Cupriavidus taiwanensis LMG 19424: one gene and its partner. The protein of the gene in region 2 interacts with the protein of the main gene of each other region in a pairwise test. Links are inferred from orthologs where the notes say so. Each region holds a gene or a part of one and is shown on either strand. Other genes may lie near its edges. The genes, in order: RALTA_RS09010 and RALTA_RS08330.

The links.
Region 1: the proteins of RALTA_RS08330 (region 2) and RALTA_RS09010 interact in binary tests that used the Escherichia coli proteins (3 or more experiments, as listed by UniProt). The link is inferred for Cupriavidus taiwanensis LMG 19424 from one-to-one orthologs.

The regions. Positions count from the first base shown.
Region 1 is NC_010528.1:1,967,794-1,971,499, forward strand. What follows is about bases 270-3,661. They hold RALTA_RS09010 (2-oxoglutarate dehydrogenase E1 component), read right to left. Parts: upstream 3,323-3,661; coding sequence 470-3,322; downstream 270-469. Other genes in these bases: odhB (2-oxoglutarate dehydrogenase complex dihydrolipoyllysine-residue succinyltransferase), read right to left, coding at 270-382; ugpQ (glycerophosphodiester phosphodiesterase), read right to left, coding at 3,652-3,661. In the rest of the region: more of odhB, read right to left, coding at 1-269; more of ugpQ, read right to left, coding at 3,662-3,706. UniProt on the Escherichia coli protein: E1 component of the 2-oxoglutarate dehydrogenase (OGDH) complex which catalyzes the decarboxylation of 2-oxoglutarate, the first step in the conversion of 2-oxoglutarate to succinyl-CoA and CO(2).
Region 2 is NC_010528.1:1,828,581-1,831,884, forward strand. What follows is about bases 250-3,239. They hold RALTA_RS08330 (ATP-binding cassette domain-containing protein), read left to right. Parts: upstream 250-775; coding sequence 776-2,704; downstream 2,705-3,239. Other genes in these bases: RALTA_RS08325 (MurR/RpiR family transcriptional regulator), read right to left, coding at 250-473; RALTA_RS08335 (disulfide bond formation protein B), read right to left, coding at 2,802-3,239. Also shown: more of RALTA_RS08325, read right to left, coding at 1-249; more of RALTA_RS08335, read right to left, coding at 3,240-3,287. UniProt on the Escherichia coli protein: Genetic data indicate it may be involved in ribosome assembly or function.

The DNA of each region.
Region 1 (3,706 bases), 140 kb from region 2 along the record:
GGCCGGCTTCGGCCATCAGCTTGGCGGCCGACGGCATCGCCACGGCGCCGGCGGCGGCCGGCGCGGCAGCAGCGGCCGGGGCCGGTGCAGCTGCGGCCGGAGCCGGAGCAGCGGCGGCGGGGGCGGCGGCGCCAGCGGTGGCTTCGGTGTCGATCTTGGCGATGACTTCATCGGCCACGACGGTGTCGCCGTCGTTCTTGACGATCTGCGACAGCACACCGGCCGACGGGGCCGGCACTTCCAGCACGACCTTATCGGTCTCGATTTCGATCAGGATCTCGTCCTGGGCAACGGCTTCGCCGGGCTTCTTCTTCCAGTTGAGCATGGTCGCTTCGGCGACCGATTCGGAGAGTTGCGGAACCTTGACGTCAACGATAGCCATGGTGGTGAATTCCTCGTGTTATGCGTGTTGTCTTGATGCAGGCGATGCCACGGCGCGCCTGCGCGCGCCGCCGTGGCTGCCGACTGATTACTTGGTCAGAACAAAGCCCTTGAGCTTGGCGAAGGCCGCGTCCAGCAGCGCCTTCTGTTGCTCGTTGTGCTTTGCGTAGTAGCCCACCGCCGGCGAAGCCGAAGCGGGGCGACCGGCATAACCGAGCTTCTGGCCGTCCGTCATGTTTTCCATGATGTAGTGCTGGACGAAGAACCAGGCGCCCTGGTTCTGCGGCTCGTCCTGGCACCACAGGATTTCGTTGGCGTTCGGGTACTTCTTCAGTTCCGCGGCCAGCGCCTTGTGCGGGAACGGGTACAGCTGTTCCAGGCGGATGATGGCGGTGTCGTTGGCTTCGCGTTCCTTGCGCGTGTTGACCAGGTCGTAGTAGACCTTGCCCGAGCACATGATGACGCGCTTGACCTTGCCGGCGTTCAGTTCTTCGTGGTCGCCGATGACGGTCTCGAAGTGGCCCTTGGCCAGGTCGGACAGCGGCGACACCGCATCCTTGTTACGCAGCAGCGACTTCGGCGTCATGATCACCAGCGGCTTGCGGAACAGGCGGATCATCTGGCGGCGCAGCAGGTGGAAGATCTGGGCCGGCGTGGTCGGCTGGCAGACCTGCATATTGTGGTCCGCGCACAGCTGCAGGAAGCGCTCGATACGGGCCGAGCTGTGTTCCGGGCCCTGGCCTTCGTAGCCGTGCGGCAGCATCAGCGTCAGGCCCGAGGCACGGCCCCACTTCACTTCGCCCGACGAGATGAACTGGTCGATCACCACCTGGGCGCCGTTGACGAAGTCGCCGAACTGGGCTTCCCAGATCACCAGCGCATTCGGTTCGGCGGTCGAGTAGCCGTATTCGAAGCCGAGCACGGCTTCTTCGGACAGCACCGAGTCGATCACCGTGAACGGTGCCTGGTTTTCCGAGACGTTCTGCAGCGGCACATAGCTGCCGGCATCCCAGCGCTCGCGGTTCTGGTCGTGCAGCACGGCGTGGCGGTGGGTGAAGGTGCCGCGGCCGGCGTCCTGGCCGGTGATGCGCACCGGATAGCCCGATGCCACCAGCGAGGCGAAGGCCAGGTGCTCACCCATGCCCCAGTCCAGCGGCTGGTCGCCGCGGCCCATGTTGGCGCGGTCCTTGACCACCTTCTCGACCAGCGGGTGCAGCTTCAGGTGTTCCGGGATGGCGGTGATGCGTTCGGCCAGGCGCTTGAGCTCGGTCACCGGCACGGCGGTGTCGGCGGCGTCGGTCCACTTGCGGTTCAGGAACGGCATCCAGTCCACGGCGAACTTGTTCTTGAAGTTCGACAGGACGGGATCGGCGGTGTGCTTGCCGGCGTCCATCGCGGCGCGGTATTCCTTGACCTTCTCGTCGCCGAAATCGGCCGGGACCAGGTTCTGCGCGGCCAGCTTGTCGGCGTACAGCTTGCGCGTGCCGGGGTGCTGGGCGATCTTCTTGTACATCAGCGGCTGCGTGACCGCGGGCGTGTCCTGCTCGTTGTGACCCAGCTTGCGGAAGCAGATGATGTCGACCACGACATCCTTCTTGAACTCCATGCGGAAGTCCACCGCCAGCTGCATGGCGTACACCACGGCTTCGGGATCGTCGCCGTTCACGTGCAGCACCGGGGCCTCGATCATCTTGACCACGTCCGTGCAGTACAGCGTCGAACGGGCGTCGCGCGGGTCGGAGGTGGTGAAGCCGATCTGGTTGTTGATGACGATGTGCATCGTGCCGCCCGTGCCGTAGCCGCGGGTCTGCGCGAGGTTCAGCGTCTCCATGACCACGCCCTGGCCGGCAAAGGCGGCATCGCCGTGCACTTGCACCGGCAGCACTTCCATGTTGCCGACGGCGCCGCGGCGTTCCTGGCGGGCCTTGGCCGAGCCCTCGACCACCGGGTTGACGATTTCCAGGTGCGACGGGTTGAATGCCAGCGACAGGTGGATCGGGCCGCCCTCGGTCGAGACGTCGCTCGAGAAGCCCTTGTGGTACTTGACGTCACCGGCCGGCAGGTCGTCGACGTGCTTGCCTTCGAACTCGGCGAACAGGTCGGCGGGCATCTTGCCCAGGGTGTTGACCAGCACGTTCAGGCGGCCGCGGTGGGCCATGCCGATGACGATTTCCTGCACGCCCTTGCTGCCGGCGTGCTGGATCAGCTCGTCCATGGCTGCGATAAAGCTCTCGCCGCCTTCCAGCGAGAAGCGCTTCTGGCCGACATACTTGGTGTGCAGGAAGCGCTCGAGGCCTTCGGCCGCGGTCAGGCGGTCAAGGATGTGCTTCTTCTTTTCCAGCGTGAACACCGGCTTGGAACGCGTGGTTTCCAGGCGCTCCTGCCACCAGCGCTTCTGCGCCTGGTCGCTCACGTACATGAATTCGAAGCCGATGGTGCCGCAGTACGTTTCGCGCAGGTTGTTGAGCAGCTCGCGCAGGCTCATCGACTCCTTGCCGAAGTAGGTATTGCTGGCGTTGAAGACGATATCGAGATCGGCTTCGGAAAAACCGTAGAAGGCGGGGTCCAGATCCGGCAGGGGCGGACGCTCCTGGCGCTTGAGCGGGTCCAGGTCGGCCCAGTGCGAACCGATGTTGCGGTAGGCGGCGATCAGCTGCGTGGCAGCGACGCGCTTGCGGCCCATGTCGGAATCGGCCGATGCAACGATGGTGCGGATGGGACCTTGCTTGGCGCGCTCGGCGAACGAGGCAACGATGGGAGCGTGGGGGATATCCCGGCCGTTCGAGCCGTCGACGGCGGGAACGTTCTGCATGGCGTCGAAGTACGCGCGCCAATTATCGGGAACCGAGGCGGGGTTCTGGAGGTAGGCTTCGTACAGTTCTTCGACATAGGGGGCGTTGCCGCCGAAGAGGTACGAATTGCTCTGGTACTGCTGCATCATGGGACGCTCACTTTTCTCCGGGTCTGCCGGAGTTCAGCGGGTTATTCAACCTTCCGCGACACGGCTTGACCGGTTAGCGGATCGCAAACAACTCTTGGGAGCCCAGCGCTGGCGCTTACGCAAACGGCACCACCAGGGTGCCGCGTGTAATGGCCGCCTCACCAGACCCGAAAGGGCAAGTTGTGCGGGGAAGGACCTTAAGTCTTCACGGCGGTAAGGATAGCACGGATTGCGCTTGATCAATGTGGACTTTTCGCGATACGAAACACACCGGCGCGACAATTCCCGGCGCATTCGGCGAATCCGCAACATTCGCACAACAATCGGCATCACGGAGCAATCTGGTCGACCGCGTCCGTAATCACCCCGTCCAGGCCCCAGGCC
Region 2 (3,304 bases):
TCCAGGCCGTGCTGCAGCAGCCCGGCAAGGAAACCGCTGGCGCCGAAGCCCGCCACGTAGACGCGCTGCGCCCCCAGGATCGCCGAGACCGCGCGCTCGCATGCCTGCGCGTCGATGCCGCGCCTCGTGGCTTCGGCATTGGCCGCCGCATCCTCGAGCGAGGCGGCGAACACTTCGGCCACGGTGGCGGGTCGTTCCAGCTCGCTGCGCAGCCGCTCCACCGGCGCCAGCGTGGCTTCGAAACCGCGCACCAGCTCGGCCCGGAACTGCGGATAACCGTCGAAGCCGAGCGCCCGCGCGAAGCGGTTGGCGGTCGCCACCGAGACCTCGACCGCCGCGGCAAATTCATCGATGCGCATGGTTGCCGCGCGGAACAGATTGGCCAGCACGTATTCCGCCATGCGGCGGTGCGCCGGCGTCAGTGCCGGCAGGCTGCGTGCAATGCGGTCCGAAATCGAATGGCCAATGGGCATGGTGGAAGCGGTTGATCGACTGCGCATTAGCGGGCGCGTCGTTGTGAAAATGAATTTACACGCAACCGACTTACAAGAAAATAGAGTTTTGCCAGACCAAGGGTAATCCCTGAATTCGGCGGCTTTAGCGGCACTTTCACGGTGCATGCATTGACGCGCTTCGACCCGCTTTGGCGCGCCCCTTGCACCGGCACGGCGTGCCGCGCACCGGAAACGCTACAATGCGGGCCAGCGCCACAGCGCAGGCCGCGGCCCGCGTTCACGGCGCTTTTTCTGTTTTTCACTCAGGCATTTCCCCTCTCGTGATCCGAATCGACCAGCTAGTCCTTCAGCGCGGCACCAAGGTGCTGTTCGACCACACCAGCGTGACGCTCAACCCGGGCGAGCGCGTGGGCCTCGTCGGCGCCAACGGCAGCGGCAAGTCGACGCTGTTCGCGCTGCTGCGCGGCGAGCTGCATCCGGACGGCGGCGATGTCAGCGTGCCGGCGCAGTGGCGGATCGCCCACGTGGCGCAGGAAACGCCGGCGGTCAGCCGCACCGCGGTCGACTACGTGATCGACGGCGATACCCGCCTGCGCGAGATCGAAGCCGCCATTGCCGCGGCGCAGGCCAGCGGCGACGGCAGCGCCGAAGGCGAAGCCCATGCCGCCTATGCCGACGCCGACGGCTACACCGCGCCGGCGCGTGCCGAGGCCCTGCTGCTGGGCCTGGGCTTCACGCTGGCGCAGGTATCGCAGCCGGTGGCATCGTTCTCGGGCGGCTGGCGCATGCGCCTGAACCTGGCACAGGCGCTGATGTGCCCGTCGGACCTGCTGCTGCTCGACGAACCGACCAACCACCTGGACCTGGACGCCATCGTCTGGCTGGAAGACTGGCTGGCGCGCTACCCGGGCACGCTGGTGATGATTTCGCACGACCGCGAGTTCCTCGACGCGATCTGCAATGTCACGGTGCATATCGAGAACCAGCAGCTGCGCCGCTACGGCGGCAACTACACGCTGTTCGAGACCCTGCGGCTGCAGCAGATGGCGCAGCAGCAGGCCGCCTACGCGCGCCAGCAGAAGGAAATCGCGCACCTGGAATCGTTCATCACCCGCTTCAAGGCCAAGGCGACCAAGGCGCGCCAGGCGCAGAGCCGGGTCAAGGCGCTGGAGAAGATGGAGCGGCTGGCGCCGGTGCACGTCGCCGCCGGCTTCGCCTTCGAGTTCCGCGAGCCCGATGCCGCGCCCAACCCGATGATGGTGCTCGACGGCGTCGATTGCGGCTACGCCGAAGCCGATCCGCCCGTCACCATCCTGCACAACCTGGCACTGTCGATCCAGAACGGCCAGCGCATCGGCCTGCTGGGCGCGAACGGCCAGGGCAAGTCGACACTGGTCAAGACCCTGGCCGGCACGCAGGACCCGCTCAAGGGCACCCTGCGCCTGGGCAAGGGACTGCAGATCGGCTACTTCGCCCAGCACCAGCTGGAAACGCTGCGCGACCACGACTCCGCGCTGCAGCACCTCGCGCGCCTGGCGCCGGACGTGCGCGAGCAGGAACTACGCGACTTCCTCGGCAGCTTCAACTTCCGCGGCGACATGGCCACCACGCCGATCGAGCCCTTTTCCGGCGGCGAAAAGGCCCGGCTGGCGCTGGCGCTGATCGTCTGGCAGAAGCCCAACCTGCTGCTGCTCGACGAACCGACCAACCACCTCGACCTCGATACGCGCGAGGCGCTGACCATGGCGCTGGCGCAGTTCGAAGGCACGCTGATCCTGGTCTCGCACGACCGGCACCTGCTGCGCGCCACCGCCGACCAGTTCATGCTGGTGGCCGACGGCACCATCCGGCCTTTCGATGGCGACCTGGACGACTACCGCGACTGGCTGCTGCAGCAGGCCGCGGCCAAGCGCAATGCCGCCACCGCCGCGCACCAGGCGGAAAACGCCGGCGAGGCCGCCGTCAACCGCAAGGACCAGCGCCGCGCCGAAGCGGACGAGCGCCAGCGGCTGTCGGCGCTGCGCAAACCGCTCACCAAAGAACTGGAAAAGGTCGAAAAACGCATGGCGGTGCTGCAGTCCGCCAAAGCGGAGATCGACCAGTTCATGGCCGACGAAGGCAGCTACGCCGAAGCCAACAAGATGAAGCTGATGGAGATGCTCAAGCGCCAGGGCGAGGTCAACGGCGAGCTCGAGACGCTGGAAGAAAAGTGGCTGGAACTGCAGGAGCAGATCGAGCAGATTGCCTGATCGGTCTGGGGTTCGAGTCTCCTCCCTCGCACCACCGCAAAAGAGAAACGGCGCCGATGGCGCCGTTTCTCTTTGTGTCGTTCGCTTACCCGAGGGCTCAGCGGAAATTCTTCTCCCTGCGGATCAGCCCCACCGCCAGCGTCAGCGTCAGGATAAACAGCCAGATCAGCGACCAGGCCGGCACCGACAGCCCCAGCACCGGCGGCAGCGGCGCAGTGCACAGGCCGTCGGAGTAGAACAGCTGCGGCAGCACCTTGGCGGTGGGCAGCGCATTGACCCAGTTCTCGAGCGGATCGATGCCGCACGATGCCTTGGGATTGAGCAGCAGCGACACATGGTAGACCGCCACCGCAATGCCGGCGATGCCCGACAGCATGCCCAGGCCCTGCCACAGCGAGCGCGTGTTCTGCGCCACCGCGGCCAGCAGCGAGAACAGCCCGATGCCGATAAAGGCGAAGCGCTGCATCACGCAGAGCGGACAAGGCTGGTAGCCCTTTTCGATCTGCAGGTAGAGCGCGACGCCGACCAGGGCGAAGGAGACGATGGCAATCAGCAGGAAATAGGCGCGGGAATTGGCTTGCATCATTGGAACCCAGGTGA